2 regions of the Methylobacterium sp. Leaf469 genome follow, and region 2 is predicted to be linked to the other one. Evidence: predicted binding sites of a transcription regulator. Region 2 holds the regulator's gene; the other holds the start of a gene.

Region 1 (8,425 bases), on a different contig from region 2:
AGCCGCAGCAGATATGCCCCTCGGGTACGTCCTTCACGGCGAAGCCCGCACGCTTCAGGAGGTTCTTCGGCTCCGTGCGGATGCCCTGGCCGTGCTGCATCGAGCAGGCGGAGTGGTAGGCGACCACGAGGTCGCTCTCGATGAGCGTCGGCATCAGGCCGAGACCGGCCATGTACTCGGTGACGTCCTTGGCGATCCCCGAAACCCGCGCGGCCTTCTCGGCATAGGCCGGGTCGTCGCGGAACATGAAGCCGTAATCCTTGATGGTGGTGCCGCAGCCCGACGCCGTGACCACGATGGCGTCGAGGCCTTCGCCGTCCATTTCGGCGATCCAGGCGTCGATGGTGCGCTTGGCCTGGGCATGGGAGGATTCGGCTTTGCCCATATGGTGGGTGAGCGCGCCGCAGCAGCCCTCCCCCCTGGCCTGCACCACCTCGACGCCGTGGCGGGTCAGCAGCCGGATCGCCGCCTCGTTGAAGTCAGGCCGCAGGACGCTCTGGGCGCAGCCGCGCAGCAGCGCGACGCGGCCCGTGCGGGCCGGGGCCGTGGTGCCCTGAAGGGCGGCGCTGGCCTCCAGCGCACGGGTCTCGGCCGGAAAGGTGCCGGGCCGGTCGGTGCGGTTGCGGTTCGGCAATTCGGCCGGGGCGAGATCCAGCATGGCGGCGAGCCGGTTGCCGAGGCCGGGCACCCGCGCCACCAGGGGGCGGAACGGGCTCCCGAGCTTGGCGCCGAGCAAAGCCAGTCGGAAACGGTTCGGATAGGGCAGTACGAAGGCCAGCACCGCCCGGAGCGCCCGGTCCCCGAAGGGACGGGTGTAGGTTTCCTCGATATGCGCGCGGGCGTGATCGACGAGGTGCATGTAGTGCACACCCGAGGGGCAGGTCGTCATGCAGGACAGGCACGACAGGCAGCGGTCGATGTGCTTGACCACCTCCGGCACGGCGGGCTTGTTGCCCTCCAGCATGTCCTTGATGAGGTAGATGCGGCCACGCGGGCTGTCGAGTTCGTCGCCCAGCAGCAGGTAGGTCGGGCAGGTGGCGGTGCAGAAACCGCAATGGACGCAGGTCCGCAAAATCTTTTCCGAGGCCGCCATGGCGGGATCGGCGAGCTGCGTCAGGCTGAAACTGGTCTGCACGGCGTGTTCCTGAATCCACCCATCGCGGTGCCGCTTTACACCATCGGCATGGCGGCCCCGTCGTCTTCGCCCGGACCTTAGAGCGGAACGGGCGGTCTGCCGAGCCTTTGGAACTGCTCCAAATACTGGCCGGCGGGTTCTTGATAGTCGGAACCCGAGGCCGATGCCTGCGGGTAAGAATGTCGCGGCGACGTCAGATCTCCGCATACATCCGGCCCGGATTGAACACGCCCATTGGGTCGTGCGCCGCCTTGAGACCCGCCGTGATCCGCATCAGCGGCTCGGACAAGGGCTCGAACACCGGCACGGCGGCGCGCACGGCGTCGGGCGCGCGCACCAGGGTGGCGTGGCCGCCCTGCGCCTTCACCGCCGCCCGCACGGTCGCGGCCCCGGCATCACCTTCGGCCGCGGTCGCCAGCCAGATCAGGCCGCCGCCCCAATCGTAGAACCACCGCGCGTCGCGCTCCGCCGCGATGGCGGCTGCCAGGGCGGGGCCGTGGGTCGGGGCGGTGGAGAGACGCCAGATGGCGGCATCCGCCGGCTCGGCCAGGGGGGCGGCGTCGCGGATGCCTGTCCACAGGGCGGTGCCGGTGTCGCCCTCGACGATCTCGGGCGCACCGAAGCGCTTGAGCAGCTTCGTCAGTTCGCCGAGCCGATAGGCGACCGAGTCCGAAAACCCCTCGACCCGCATGGCGGTGCGGGCCTTGGGGCCGCCGATCCCGGCCGGCAGGTGGGCTGCGCCGGTGAGCTCGAACGGCGAGCCGAGGGCGGCCGAGAGGGCGGCGACGGCCCGGGCATCGTCGAGGCCGGAGAACACCAGGGTCGACACCCGCTCCTGCACCGGCAGCACCTTGAAGGTGACCTCCGTGAGCAGCCCGAGGGTGCCCCAGGCGCCGGCCATGAGCTTCACGAGATCGAGGCCGGTGACGTTCTTCATCACCCGACCGCCGGACTTGATGATCTCGCCGCGTCCGTTGACGAAGCGCACGCCGATGAGGCTGTCGCGGGCCGCCCCGGCATTGATGCGGCGGGGGCCGGAATTGTTCGTGGATGCCACCGCGCCGAAGGTCGGCGTGCCGTGCGTCCCCATCAGGCCGCGATGGTCCATGGGCTCGAAGGGCAGCATCTGGCCGCGCCCGGCGAGCAGGGCCTGCACCTCGGCGAGCGGTGTGCCGGCGAGCGCCGAGACCACCATCTCGGCCGGTTCGTAGAGGGTGATGCCCGACAATCCGGCGGTGGACAGCGTCGCCTCGTCCTCGGATGCGGGATTCCCGGCCGGGCGGCCGATCCCCGCCTTGGTGCCGCCGCCGACGAGGCGCAGGCGCTCCGCCCGGTCGGCGGCCGCGCGGACGATGTCCGCCGCCGCATCCGCGTCGTGAGGCTCGTATGACCGCATCGTTTCCCGCCCTGGCCGGGCGGCGTGCCCGGTCCGTCTTCGTGTTTTGTGGTCCGATCCTAATGAGAATCGTTCGCGATTGCATCCGGTCCGGTGCGTCCGGTTCCCGCCTTCGACGGTCCTGCGCGCCGCGCCGCCAGGCGGGCTGCGATGAGGGTGCGCAGGCCGGCGATGTCCAGGACCCAGGTGAACCCTCCGACGACTAGGAAGCCGAGGGGCAGGCTGACCGCGAGGGCCCGCACGGGCTCGAGATGGCGCAGGGGTACGAGGCACAGGGCCATGGCCGCACAGGCGATACCGGCCATCAGGAGATCGCGCCACGGCAGGCGCAGGCGCTGCGGCCCCGTGAGCGCCCGGAGCGCCAGGAACCCGGTGGCGGCGGCGAGACCCGCCGTCTGCGCCGCCGCGATGCCTTCCGGTCCCATGAGCGGCGGCAGCAGCCACAGGCCGAGGGCGTCGACGGCGAGGCCCACCACGGCGGCGGCGATCACCGGCAGGGTCCTGCGGCGGATCTGGAAGATCGGATTGAGGGCGAAGTTCATCATGGCGAGGCAGAAGAAGCCCGGGATCATCAGCCCGGCATAGCTCGCGAATGGGCCGCGATAGGCCTCCGGCACCACCAGGGCCTGGAGGGCGGGAAGGATCGCCCAGAACCCGACGGCGCAGGGCAGCAGCAGGGCGACCACCACGCCGACATTGCGCCCGACCTGGGCCTCGGCGGCCGCGCGGCCCTCCTCCTCCTCGACGCGCACGGCGAGCTGGAACAGCAGGAGGTCGAGGGCGGTGCCCAGCGTGCCGATGCTGCGCGTGGTGACGTCGGCCGCGAGGGCGAAGTAGCCGGCCTCGGCCAGCCCGGCCTGGGCCGCGATGGTGCCGCGATTGAGGAACGGCAGCAGCTGATAGATGGCGTTGGCGGCGATCAAGGGCAGGCCGTAGGCGAGGAACAGCCGCCAGGTCTCGGCGAGGCGCACGCGCAGGCGCGGGCTCACGGGATCGCGCATGGGCCGCCATAGGATCGCGGCGGCGAGGAACTGGCTCAGGCCCGCCGCGGCGAGCACCCAGGCCGGCTGGGGCAGGAGCCACGCCGTGCCGGCCATGAGCACGAAGGCCAAGGCGTTTTTGATCGCCACCAGCCGGAAATAGAGGCCACCGTCGAAGCGGGCGCGGGCGAGCGCCGCGTGGTAGTCGAACACTCCGATCCCGAGGGCGGCCACGCCCGCGCCCGCCGTGATGGCCGCGCGGCTCTCGGGCCCCGCCTCCACGCCGAGTCCGGCGCAGACCAGGGCGGCGGCGAGGAGCCCGGCGCCGAGTACGGCGTAGGCCCGGTCGAGACCCTGGCGGATCCACGGCTCCTGATCGCGGACGCGGGCCGAGTAGAACCGCGTCGCCGACAGGCGCAGCCACTCGAACAGCACCGTGTTGGCCACGATGGCGCCGGCGGTGGCCAGCGCGAACAGACCGAAATCCGCCGGGCCCAGCAGCTTCGCGATGAGCAGGCCGAGCACGAAGTTCAGCCCGGCGTTGAGGACGAAGGCGCAGATCACGGCCATGGCGGGAACGGGCAGCCTTGCGCCGAGCGGGGCGCTCGCGCCTTTGACGGGACCCTAAGCGGAGGTGCGCAAAGAATCCGTCAACCGCCCGGCGTGACGATCCTCAGAACCACCCCCGCATGCGGAAGAACACGATCGGCACGAGGGCGCTGAGAACCACGAGGGCGAGGCCGTAGGGATAGCCGTAGGCCCAATCGAGTTCGGGCATGTGCTTGAAATTCATGCCGTAGAGTGAGGTCACGAGGGTCGGCGGAATGCCCACGACCGAGACCACGGTCAGCACCCGGAAGGTGTTGTTCTGCTCCATGTTGATGAGGCCGAGGGTGGCGTCGAGGAGGAACTGGACGTTCTCGGATTGACGGATCTCGAACTCGTCGAGGGAGGCGATGTCCCGTCGCACGGCCTCGAAGCGCGGCACCTGCTCGGCGCCGAGCAGGTGCTCGCACTCGTTGGCGACGAAGGGGACGATGCGTTCGAGACCCAGCAGGCTGGACCGGATCTTGCCCAGCGCCTTGCCGCGCCGGCCGATGCCGCGCAGGATCCGGCGGAGCGCCAGATCGCGCCGTCGCGGCGTCTGGGTCTTGAGCTTGTCGTCGCTGGCGGGCGCGCCGCCCCGCACGTCGAAGTCGAAGATCCGGGTCGAGAGGGCATCGAGATCGGCGCCCATGTCCTCCAGGGAATCGGCGAGGCTGTCGACCAACTCCTCCATGAGCAGGAGGAAGATCTCCGTGCTCGTGGTGGACGGGCCGTCGCCCTCGGCGATGCGCTTCTTCACCTCCGCGAACGCGCGCAGATCGTGGAACCGCACGGTGACGAGGTGGTCCTTGGTCAGGACGAACCCCAGGGGCTTCAACAACGAATCGACCTTGTCGAAGGTGATCATCGGCGTCGACAGCGAGAAGCCGTTCTTGAGACGCCGCAGCCGGCTCGAATTCTCCACCTCGCTGAGGGCTTTTCGCGATGGGACGCGGATGCCCGTCGCGTCCTCGATGCGCTGCGCCTCCTCGGCACTCGGGTCGTCGAGGTCGATCCACACTGTGGCGGCAGGCATCGGTCCGGCGCCGTCGGTGGCGGGGGACCCGACCGCACCCTGTGGTCCATGAAGGCTGATCATCGGGGATGATTGGTCCGTGGCGGAGCGGATCGAGAGAGAATTGCCGTCGCGCAACCGTCGCGCCGACCTGCGACAGTCTTGACTCACGCAAGGCATGCGCCTACCTCCGCGGCATCGTTGGCACTCACCGATCGAGAGTGCTAACGGCCTGGGTTGAGCGCGCTGCCGCGCCGCATCAACGCCATCCACGAATTTAGAGCAAGAGGGCAGCTCATGAAGTTCCGTCCGCTGCACGACCGTGTCGTCGTCCGCCGCATCGAAGGCGAGGAGAAGACGAAGGGGGGCATCATCATCCCCGACACCGCCAAGGAGAAGCCGCAAGAGGGCGAGATCGTCGCCGTCGGCCCCGGCGCCCGCGACGAGGCCGGCCGCATCAACCCCCTCGACGTCAAGGCCGGCGATCGCGTGCTGTTCGGCAAGTGGTCCGGCACCGAGGTCAAGATCGACGGTCAGGATCTCCTGATCATGAAGGAATCCGACATCATGGGCGTCGTCGCCTGAACGGCGATCTGCCCTCTTCCTTCGTCCCCCTACCCGAGCCCTTTGAGCGCGCTTTTACTCTGAGCGCCTCGGGGCTTCCCACCGCATGAGGATTTGAACATGGCAGCGAAAGAAGTCCGTTTCGGCTCCGACGCCCGCGAGAAGATGCTGCGCGGCGTCGATATCCTGGCCGACGCAGTGAAGGTGACCCTCGGCCCCAAGGGTCGTAACGTCGTCATCGAGAAGAGCTTCGGTGCGCCGCGCATCACCAAGGACGGCGTCACCGTCGCCAAGGAGATCGAGCTTTCCGACAAGTTCGAGAACATGGGCGCCCAGATGGTGCGCGAAGTGGCCTCGAAGACCAACGACATCGCGGGCGACGGCACCACCACCGCCACCGTCCTGGCCCAGGCCATCGTCCGGGAAGGCGCCAAGTACGTCGCCGCCGGCATGAACCCGATGGACCTCAAGCGCGGCATCGACCTCGCGACGAAGGCCGCCGTCGAGGACATCACGAGCCGCGCCAAGAAGGTCGCCTCGTCCGAGGAAGTCGCCCAGGTCGGCACCATCTCGGCCAACGGCGACAAGGAAATCGGCGAGATGATCGCCCATGCCATGCAGAAGGTCGGCAACGAGGGTGTCATCACCGTCGAGGAGGCCAAGACCGCCGAGACCGAGCTCGACGTCGTCGAGGGCATGCAGTTCGACCGCGGCTACCTCTCCCCGTACTTCATCACCAACGCGGAGAAGATGGTCGCCGAGCTCGAGGACCCCTACATCCTCATCCACGAGAAGAAGCTCTCGTCGCTCCAGGCGATGCTGCCGGTGCTCGAGGCCGTGGTGCAGACGGGCAAGCCCCTCGTCATCATCGCCGAGGACATCGAGGGCGAGGCGCTCGCCACCCTCGTGGTGAACAAGCTGCGCGGCGGCCTCAAGGTCGCGGCCGTCAAGGCTCCGGGCTTCGGCGATCGCCGCAAGGCCATGCTCGAGGACATCGCGATCCTGACCCAGGGTCAGATGATCGCCGAGGACCTCGGCATCAAGCTCGAGAACGTCACCCTGCCGATGCTCGGCCGCGCCAAGCGCATCCGCATCGAGAAGGAGACCACCACGATCATCGACGGTCTCGGCGAGAAGTCGGACATCGAGGCCCGCGTCGCCCAGATCAAGGCGCAGATCGAGGAGACCACCTCGGACTACGACCGTGAGAAGCTCCAGGAGCGTCTGGCCAAGCTCGCCGGCGGCGTCGCGGTCATCCGCGTCGGCGGCGCGACCGAGGTCGAGGTCAAGGAGAAGAAGGACCGCGTCGACGACGCGCTCAACGCCACCCGCGCTGCGGTGGAAGAGGGCATCGTCCCCGGCGGCGGCACCGCCCTCCTCCGCGCCCGCGAGGCCGTCCGCGCCCTCAAGAGCGACAACCCGGACGTCCAGGCCGGCATCAAGATCGTGCTGAAGGCCCTCGAGGCGCCGATCCGTCAGATCGCCGCCAACTCCGGCGTCGAAGGCTCCATCGTCGTCGGCAAGATCACCGACAACACCTCTTCGATCACCTACGGCTTCAACGCCCAGACCGAAGAGTACGTCGACATGATCCAGGCCGGCATCGTCGACCCGGCCAAGGTCGTGCGGACCGCCCTGCAGGATGCCTCCTCCATCGCCGGCCTGCTGGTGACCACGGAAGCCATGATCGCCGATGCTCCGAAGAAGGACAGCGCCGGCGGCGGTATGCCGGGCGGCGGCGGCATGGGCGGCGGCATGGGCGGCATGGACTTCTAAAAGTCCGAGCGTCTTGAGCCGAACTTGATAGAGGGGGTCGCCGAGAGGCGGCCCCTTCTTCGTGGCCGAGAGCGTGGGACACGCCCTTGGCAGTCTCGGGCGTCGCCACTCCGCGTCCACGCCGGGAGCATGGTGATCGCGGGGCGACGTCGGCTGTCGTATCGCCGATCCCCCTACCCAAGAAAATGGCCCGGATCGCCCTGAAGCGGTCCGAGCCAGGAAGACGATGTCCGATGCGACCGGTGTCCGGCCGCCCGGGTTTCAGCGCCCGAAGATGCCCTTCAGGAACTGCGCCGTCCGGTTGCGCTTCTTCTTGCGCTCGAGTTCGGCCGCGTCCTTGACCCAGGCGACCTGTACCACCCGGCGTTCGCCTTCGAACGGCTCGTGGCCGTGCCAGGAATTGTCGGACCGCAGGAAGGCGAACATCGTGCCCATGGTGGGCGGCACCTCGACGGCGAAGGGTTCGTAGTTCCGGCCGTCGTAGAGCACCCGCAGGCGCCCGGCGGCGGGCGCGTCCCAGGCATCGTTCATGTAGATCAGCATCGTCATCACCTTCGACGGCCCGTCGGTGTGAATCGATCCGTATTTCGGCTGGCTCTTCTTCATGATGGTGGTGAGGCGCGGGCACGAGACGAGATCGATGCCGAACTTCTCGCCCATGATGCGGGAGAACTCGTCGCTCTCCAATTCGTCGATGAGCGCCTTGAACCGGCCCTTGAGCGCCACCTCGTCCACGGTGAGGTAACCCGGCTTGGCAATCGCCGGGAAGTCCTGCCGGATTTCGTCGATGGCCGCGCGGTCGAGGACGTCGTTGCCGAGGAAAAACGTGTAGGGCTCGCGCGACACGGGCGCGGCGCGCACGGCTTCGAGGTTGAGGATCGAAAGTCCCGACATGGCTGCCTCTGTACCCGTTCCGTCCGATGATCGGCGCACGCTCCGGCGCAACAGCGGTGGATAGAGCGCCCGATTGCGGC
Region 2 (8,425 bases):
AGGCGAAGAACCCGCGCCGGCCCTTGATGGCGATCTCGCTCATGTAGGTGGCGCTGGTGCCGTACTCGCCGCCCACCGACAGGCCCTGGATCATCCGGGCCAGGAGCAGCAGGGCCGGGGCGAGGTGGCCGACGCTCGCGTAGGTCGGCAGCACGGCGATCATCAGCGAACCGGCGCACATCATCAGCACCGAAATCATCATCGAGGTCTTGCGGCCGAGGCGGTCGGCGAGGCGCCCGAACAGCCACCCGCCGATGGGCCGCATGAAGAAGCCGACGGCGAAGACCGCGGCCGATTTCAGGAGCTGGCTGGTGTCGTCGCCCTCGGGGAAGAACACCGGCGCGAAGTACAGGGCGAAGAAGGCGTAGCAGTAGAAGTCGAACCACTCGACGAGGTTGCCCGACGAGGATGCGACGATGGCCTTGATCCGGCGGCGGTTGTCCGCCGCCTCATCGAGCCTCGGCGTCATGATTCCGGCACCGTCCGACATGCGCGTCTCCCCCTGTTTTATTTGGGATGTTGTTGAATTGGCTCATTATTTTTTTAGCATGGTCCCGCCCGGGCCTGCTGTGCGGCGACGTTAAGCTCCGCGGAAAAATTCGCAAGAGCACCGGCGGATGCCAAAATGACCGCAGGCAACGCGGCCGTGGAAGATCTGCGCTCAAGCTTTCATTCGGCCTCTCGCGCCCAAATGAAAGTCCCCGCGCAAGTCGATCCGGGGAAAATGCGGAACGGTTTCTGGGACGTCCTCGTTGCGGCTGCGCATCGGCGCCGAACGGCGCTGTCCATCGACGGGGCGGGAAACAAAACCATGAGCAAACTCTTTCGGAGCACGGTCGCGGCCGCGGCCCTGGTCATCGGCGCGACGGCGGCCTTCGGTCAGGGCGGCCCGGGTGGCGGCGCGGCCGGCGGTGCAGCCGGTGGTGGCGGCGCCGGCATCGGTGCGGGCGGCGGAGTCGGGGGTGGCGCAGGGGGCGGACGCGGCGGTGCCGGCGGCCCAGGCGCCGGTGCGGCGGGTGCCGAGCGTGGCGGCCCGGCCGGAGGAGGCGCAGGTGTGGGCGGCGGTGCCGGCGAGCGCGGTGGTGCTGCCGAGCGGGGCGGTGCTGCCGAGCGCGGCAGCCCGGCGGGCGGCCCGAACCGGGGCACGGAAGACGGCCGCGGCGGACGCGGCGAGGGCCGGACCGACCGCGACGGCCAGCCGGATCGCGGCGCTGCGACCGACCGCGGCGAGCGGGGTGACCGCGACGGTCGAGGCGACCGGGACGGCAAGGCGGACCGGGATAGTAGGACGGACCGGGACGGCAAGGCCGATCGCGGGGATCGCGATGGCCGGGGTGATCGCGGCGACCGGGGCGATCGCGGCGCACGAGGAGATCGCGGCGCACGAGGAGATCGCGGGGATCGGGGCGCGGTCCGGGGCGCCTATGGCCGCCTCGGCGCGCCGCAGCGCACGGAGTTCCGCCAGAGCGTGATCCGGCGCGGCATTCCGCGCCTCGCCGCCGGCGCCTTCGCGCTCACCGTCGGCACGGCCATCGCCCGCAGCTACACCCTCTACGACCTGCCGCCGGACATCGTCCGCATCGCGCCGGAATACGAGGATTACCGCTACGTGCTGGTGGACGACGACATCGTCATCGTCGATCCCGACACCTACGAGATCGTCGACGTGATCCGCGGCTGAGCGGCTTCATCTGGAAGACGGGGAGGGCGCGGCCGCGAGGCGGCGCCTTTTCTCGTTCAAGCGCTTGCTCTCGTCTCAGCGCTTGCTGCGGTCGAGCAGCCCCGAGACGACGCGGGCGGTGTAATCCACCATCGGGACGATCCGGGCGTAGTTGAGCCGCGTCGGCCCGATCACCCCCACGACGCCGACGATCTTCTGGGCCCCATCGCGAAAGGGTGCGGCGATCATCGAGGAGCCCGACAGGGAGAACAGCTTGTTCTCCGAGCCGATGAAGATGCGGACCCCCTCGCCGCCTTCGGCCCGGGACAGGAGTTCGATGACGTCCTTCTGGGTCTCGAGGTCGTTGAACAGCAGGCGGATGCGCTCGAGATCCTCGACGGCCCGCAGGTCGTCCAGGAGATTGGCCTGACCGCGCACGATGAGCTGGCGCGCGTCGGACGGGCCGACGGAGACGGCGAGGCCGGCATCGACGAGGCGCTCGGTGATGACGTCGAGTTCGCGCTTCATCGCCTGGCGGCCGGATTCGATCTCGGCCCGCAGGGTCCCGAGTGTGCGCCCCTGGAGGCGGGCGTTGAGGTAGTTCGAGGCCTCCTGCAGGGCGCTCGCGGGCAGGCCGGGCGGCAGGTCGAGGAGGCGGTTCTCCACCGAGCCGTCGTCGGAGACGAGGACCACCAGGGCACGGGCCGGGTCGAGGCGCACGAACTCGATGTGCTTCAGGTGCACGTTGGTCTTCGTGGTCAGCACCACGCCGGCACCGCGCGAGATGCCCGACAGCAGGGTCGAGGCCTCGGCCAGCGCGCTCTCGAAGGTGTGGCCGGAGGCCGCCGCCCGCATCTGCGCCTCGATCCGCGCCTGCTCGTCCTGGCCGACATCGCCGAGTTCGAGCATGGCATCGACGAAGAAACGCAGGCCCTGCTCCGTCGGCAGCCGTCCGGCGGAGGCATGGGGCGCGAAGATGAGCCCGGAATGCTCCAGATCCGCCATCACGTTGCGGATGGAGGCCGGCGACAGGGTCATGGGCAGGATGCGCGCGAGGTTGCGCGATCCCATCGGCTCGCCGGTGGTGAGGTAGCTCTCCACGATCTGCCGGAAGATCTCGCGCGCCCGCTCGTTGGGCGCGGCGAGGACATGCATCGGCTGGGATGCGGAGAAGGGGCGGGCGGGCTCGGTCACGACGGTTTTCCTGGGCCACGATTGTGTCCGCGCGGGGGCCCTCGCACAAGGCGGCGGCGCGCGTCCGCATCGGAACGCGGGCTGCGGCGGGGCAGGGCACGCTTCATCCGCCCTTCAGGAACGATGGGCCAAAAGAAAAACCGCGCTTCGATGAAGCCGTCCGGGCCCATCGTGCGTTCCACACCGCTCACCTGTCCGGCCAAGCTCGAAGTCCGTGCAAGGCCGGCCCCGCGTGGCGTCAGGAGTCCCATATGCGCAACACATCCCGTTCCGGTCTGATCCGGTCCCTGGCCATCGTGCTGGCCATGATCGGCGCCATGTTCGTCGCCGCGCCCCAAGGCGCCCAGGCGGCCCCCGCCATGGTCTCGACGGAGGTCGCCGGCCCGGCCGCCGCCCTCACGGAGGTCCAGTACGGCGGCTATGGCCGTCATCACCGTCATCACCACCGCCATTACGGCCACCGCCGCCACTTCGGCCATCATTTCGGCCATCACCGGGGTCGCCATTACGGCCGTCACTTCGGTCATCACCGCGGTCACCACCACGGCTACGGCCGTCGTCACTTCTACTGAGAGACGTTCGGAGGGGCGCCCGGTGGGCGCCCTTTTCGGTTGGGGCGTTGCCGCAGCCGCGCCCGGCGCCTAAGAGCCGCGTCCTGACACTCAACCGGGAGAGCGGCGATGCGGCCCTCGAAGCGCGCCAACGACGATCTGCGCACCGTCACCCTCGAGCGCGCCGTGGCCCGCTACGCCGAGGGGTCCTGCCTCGTCACCTTCGGCGAGACCAAGGTGCTGTGCACCGCCTCCCTGGAAGAGCGCGGGCCGCCCTGGCTGCGCGGCTCCGGCAAGGGCTGGATCACGGCCGAGTATTCCATGCTGCCGCGCGCCACCCACGAGCGCACCCGGCGCGAAGTGAATTCGGGGAAGCCATCGGGCCGCACCCAGGAGATCCAGCGCCTCATCGGCCGGAGTCTCAGGGCCGTCACCAACCTGCCGGCCATGGGTGAGCGCCAGATCACCGTCGATTGCGACGTGATCCAGGCCGATGGCGGCACCCGCACGGCCGCCATCACGGGCGCCTGGGTGGCGCTGCACGATTGTTTCGCCTGGATGCGCGCCCGCTCGATCATCTCCGTCGATCCCCTGCGCGATCACGTGGCGGCGGTGTCCTGTGGCATCGTCAAGGGCGTGCCCGTGCTCGACCTCGACTACGCCGAGGATTCGGGGGCGGAGACCGACGCCAACTTCGTGGTCACCGGCTCGGGCGGCCTCGTCGAGGTCCAGGGCACCGCCGAGGGCAAGCCGTTCTCGGAAGAGGAGCTCATGGCGCTCCTGCGCCTGGCCAAGGGCGGCACCGAGCGTCTCGTCGCCCTCCAGAAGGACACCATCGCGCGCGAACCCGCCGACAAGCGCGTCACGGACAAGAAGGCCTCCGCATGAGCCAGCACCGCATCCTCTCGGGCCGGGTCGTCGTCGCGACTCACAATGCCGGCAAGCTCGTGGAGATGCGCGAATTGCTGGCGCCCTTCGGGATCGCGGCGGTCTCGGCCGGCGAGCTCGGCCTGCCCGAACCGGACGAGACCGGCACCATGTTCTCGGAGAATGCCGCCATCAAGGCGCACGCGGCGGCCCAGGCCTCCGGCCTGCCGGCTTTCGCCGACGATTCCGGCCTGTGCGTGAACGCCCTCGACGGGGCGCCGGGCCTGTTCTCCGCCCGCTGGGCCGGGGAGTCGAAGGATTTTGGCGGCGCCATGGCGCGGGTCGCGGCCGAGATGGAGAAGCGTGGCGACACCACGCGGCGGGCGCACTTCGTCTCCGCCCTCGTCGTCGCCTGGCCCGACGGCCACACCGAGACCTTCGAGGGCCGGGTGTTCGGGCAGATCGTGTCCCCGCGCGGCACCAGCGGATTCGGTTACGATCCCCTGTTCCTGCCCGACGGCCACGACCGGACGTTCGGGGAGATTTCTTCGGAAGAAAAGCACGGCGTCGATTGGCAAACGGGCGACGCCCTTTCCCACCGGGCGCGGGCCTTCGTGCTCCTGGCCCGGGCCTGCCTGCGGCGGCCAATCTAAGCCTGCCTGCGGCGCCCGGCCTGAGGGGGCGGCCGGAGCCGCCGGCACCCTAGAGTATTTTCCATGATCCTCCGATCACGGAAAATTCTCTAAGTTATTGTTGGGTCGCATTTTCTTCACGCGAGCCGGTATCCACCTCGCTTGAAAATGCTCAGCGGCTCGCCAAGCCGTAGCGACGCCCGTTCAGGGGCGGTCCGTCCTGGCCGTTGCCGGCCACCACCACGAGGCGCTGGACCTCGCCGCGGAGATACGCCTGCAGGAAGCGGTTGTAATCGCGAAAGACCACGCAGCCGTTGGACGCGCCGCTCGGTCCGAGCATGTAGGTGTGGGCGAGCAGGCCGACGCGGCCGTGGATCGCGGCGGGGCCGCCCACGGGGTTGAGGCGGATCGCCCGTACCCCGTGGAACAGGGCCTCGCGCTCGCGCAGATCGTAGGTGCCGGGCGGCGTCGCGCCCCGCATGGTGAGGTGCACGTTGCGCGGGTTGTCCTGGCTCGGTCCGAGGCCTGAATGCGCCTCCAGCACCTCGCCGTTGGGCAGGGTCACCCGCCCGGCGGTGATGTCGTAGATCGCGATGCCGCCGCCCACCACCGGGGCGGGCCCCGGAACCAGGCGCTGGCGCGACGGGACCGCCTCCGACGCCCCGTCCACGGAGGCGTAGGCCGTGGGGGCCGGGGCATCGCCGAAGATGCGATCGAACAGGGAGGGCTCCTCGACGCCCGCCGCCCGGAACACGCTCTGGGTCGAGGGCAGGGCGGGACGCCGGGCGAGGCGCGCGGTGACGGCGACGGGCGCGCGCCGGAACTCGGTCGGGCGCGGGACCGGCAACGGTATCGGCAGCGGCACCGACAGGGCGACCTGCTCGGGGCGTGGCAGGGAAGCGGCGACGGGCGTGGAGCGCGCCGGGGTCGCGGCCATCTGCACCGCCGAAGGGGCGGCCTCGGAAGGGACGGCCTCGGGCGGGGCATCGGCGGCGGCAACCCGGACGTCGACGGCCGGCGCCGGCTCGGCCCGTTGGAAGCCCGAAGCCAGGGGCCCCAGGGAGAGGGGACCGGTGAGGAGGGTGGCGCCGATGGCGGGCGTGGGATCGAGCATCCAGGCGTAGTCGGCGGGCAGCGGCCGGGCGGCGGCCGTCTCGGACGCCGCTGCGACGCTCACCGGTACCGCTGCGACGCTCGCCGGTACCGCTGCGACGCTCATCGGCGCCGCGTCGCTCCCGCCGCCGAGGCGGGCTCCGGCGAGGCCGAGGGCCCCCACCGAGACGGCGAGCAGCATGCGGTTGCGGCGGCGGCGACGCTCCTGCCGGGGAGAGCGGTGCGAGCGGAGCGCGACATAGGTCATGGGGACTCGAACTCGATACGCATGTCCCGTTCGGGCAGCCCGCGCCGAGCCCTGTCCGCGCGGGTGCACCGCGCGGACCTGACACGAAATCGGGAGTCACCGTGAAGGGAACGATTTACCGTAAGTGTCCGTGAGTAAGCACGGGCTTGGTTAATCTCGCCTGAAGCGCATCAGCGTATTCGCGCAGAAAAACCGGCCGCGTTGGTTCAGTTCGACACAGGCGGGGGCATCCGGCGGCGGCACGCGGCGGCGCATCCGGAAGAAAGGTCGGGATTGCCAAACGCGCGGCGCGCGCGCACATCGCGGCCATGACCGAACCGACAGGCCCGGACCATCCGACCCGCGACGCGGGCTTCGGGGTCTACGTCCATTGGCCCTTCTGCGCCGCGAAGTGCCCGTACTGCGATTTCAACAGCCACGTGCGCCACGCGCCCGTGGATGAGGTCCGCTACCTCGCGGCCTTCCGGGCCGAGATCGCCCACATGGCCGCGCGGACGCCCGGCCGCACCGTCTCCAGCGTGTTCCTCGGCGGCGGCACGCCCTCCCTGATGCGGCCCGCCACCGTGGCGGGGCTGCTCGACGCCGTCGCGGGCGCGTGGGCCGTCGCGCCAGACGTCGAGATCACCCTGGAGGCCAACCCGACGAGCGTCGAGGCGGAGCGGTTTCGCGGCTACCGGGCAGCGGGCGTCAACCGGGTGTCGCTCGGCGTCCAGGCCATGGACGATGCCGCCCTGAAGGCCCTGGGCCGGCTCCACACCGCGCAGGAAGCCATGGCGGCGGTGCGGGTCGCGGCGACGCATTTCGAGCGCTACTCCTTCGACCTCATCTATGCCCGGCCCGACCAGGGCCTCGCAGCGTGGCGCGCGGAACTCGAGGGGGCCATCGCCCGGGCGGCCGAGCACCTCTCGCTCTACCAGCTCACCATCGAGCCCGGCACGCCGTTCTTCGGCCTCGCCGCCGCCGGCAAGCTGGTGCCGCCCGACGACGACCATGCCCGCGCCCTCTACGACGTGACCCAGGAGGTCTGCGACCGGGCGGGGCTCCCGGCCTACGAGATCTCGAACCACGCCCGCCCCGGCGCACAGTCGCGCCACAACCTCCTGTACTGGCGCTACGGCGAGTACGCCGGCATCGGCCCCGGTGCCCACGGGCGCCTCGTGGCCCCTGACGGGCGCCTCGGCACCGTCACCGAGCGGGCGCCCGAAGCGTGGCTCGCCCGGGTCGAGCGCGACGGGCACGGCATCGTCGAGACGGAGCGCCTGTTGCCGGCCGACCAGGGCGACGAATTCCTGATGATGGGCCTGCGCCTGTCCGAGGGCATCGACCCGGCCCGCTACGCCGCGCTCAAGGGCCGCGTCCTCGACGCCGCCCGGATCGAGACCCTGGTGGCCGACGGGCTCCTCGCCCGCAGCGCCGGCGGCCGCATCGCCGCGACCCCGCGCGGAGCCCCGGTGCTCAACGCCGTCGTGGCGGCGCTGGCCGCCTGAATCACCGGGCCGACCGGGATGTCCGGTTCGCCGGTTCAGGCTCCTCCGCCTGCATCGGCGTCACCGAGAACCGGTTCGCCCTTCGTTGGCCGAGGCTCCGATCACGTCCCCGAGGGCCCGAGCACCCGGGGCGCCGGGCTGACCACCGCGGGGGCGCCGCTGCGGATCTCGTAGACCGCGAGGGTCCGGTCGCTCGGGCCGTCGGGCCGGAACCGGAAGGTGCCGTCGACGCCGGAGAAGCCCGACGGGTTGGTGAGCGTGGTGTCGGCGAAGCGCTGCGAGCCGAATTGCCGGCTGAGCGCCGCCGTGAGCGATACGGCGTCGTACGCGAGGGTCGCCACCCGCGGTGGCACCGCCCCGAACCGTGCCTGATAGCGCTGGGAGAAGTTCGAAAAGCCCGCCGCGTCGGGGGCCGCGAACCAGCCGCCCTGGAGGGAGGGCAGGGCGAAGGCGCGGGGATCGTTCCACACGGCGGTGCCGAGGGGCCGGACCCGGGTCGGCGAGAACCCGGCCTTGGCGAGGACCGGGTCGAGGGCGGCGAGGCCGTCCGGCGTGTCGGGGAGGAACAGGGCGTCGGCCTGGGCGCCCCCGCCCGTGATCAGGCCGGAGAGCCGCCCCACCGCCGGACCGGGATTGCCCGGCGCATAGCGCTCGATGCCGACGAGACGGGCGCC

Evidence for each region. The regulator HrcA, encoded in region 2, represses chaperone genes, less so after heat shock. The targets are predictions, from matches to a motif close to GTTAGCACTCNCNNNNNGNGAGTGCTAAC.
Region 1: a site for HrcA is predicted at 5,312-5,340, ahead of groES (co-chaperone GroES). Genes of this name have one in related genera too.

Annotation. Positions count from the first base shown of each region.
Region 1 is NZ_LMRE01000045.1:75,907-84,331, forward strand. Features, by position in the region: gene ASG60_RS20465 (heterodisulfide reductase-related iron-sulfur binding cluster) at 1-1,135, opposite strand, end outside; gene ASG60_RS20470 (FAD-binding protein) at 1,329-2,531, opposite strand; gene ASG60_RS20475 (polysaccharide biosynthesis C-terminal domain-containing protein) at 2,591-4,081, opposite strand; gene ASG60_RS20480 (magnesium transporter CorA family protein) at 4,185-5,195, opposite strand; gene groES (co-chaperone GroES) at 5,409-5,696, shown strand; gene groL (chaperonin GroEL) at 5,796-7,451, shown strand; gene ASG60_RS20495 (2OG-Fe(II) oxygenase) at 7,713-8,345, opposite strand.
Region 2 is NZ_LMRE01000042.1:265,344-273,768, reverse strand. Features, by position in the region: gene ASG60_RS18190 (MFS family transporter) at 1-490, opposite strand, end outside; gene ASG60_RS18185 (DUF1236 domain-containing protein) at 812-1,681, shown strand; gene hrcA (heat-inducible transcriptional repressor HrcA) at 1,757-2,815, opposite strand; gene ASG60_RS22955 (hypothetical protein) at 3,106-3,426, shown strand; gene rph (ribonuclease PH) at 3,535-4,293, shown strand; gene rdgB (RdgB/HAM1 family non-canonical purine NTP pyrophosphatase) at 4,290-4,925, shown strand; gene ASG60_RS18160 (DUF2778 domain-containing protein) at 5,077-6,264, opposite strand; gene hemW (radical SAM family heme chaperone HemW) at 6,573-7,751, shown strand; gene ASG60_RS18150 (penicillin-binding protein activator) at 7,853-8,425, opposite strand, start outside.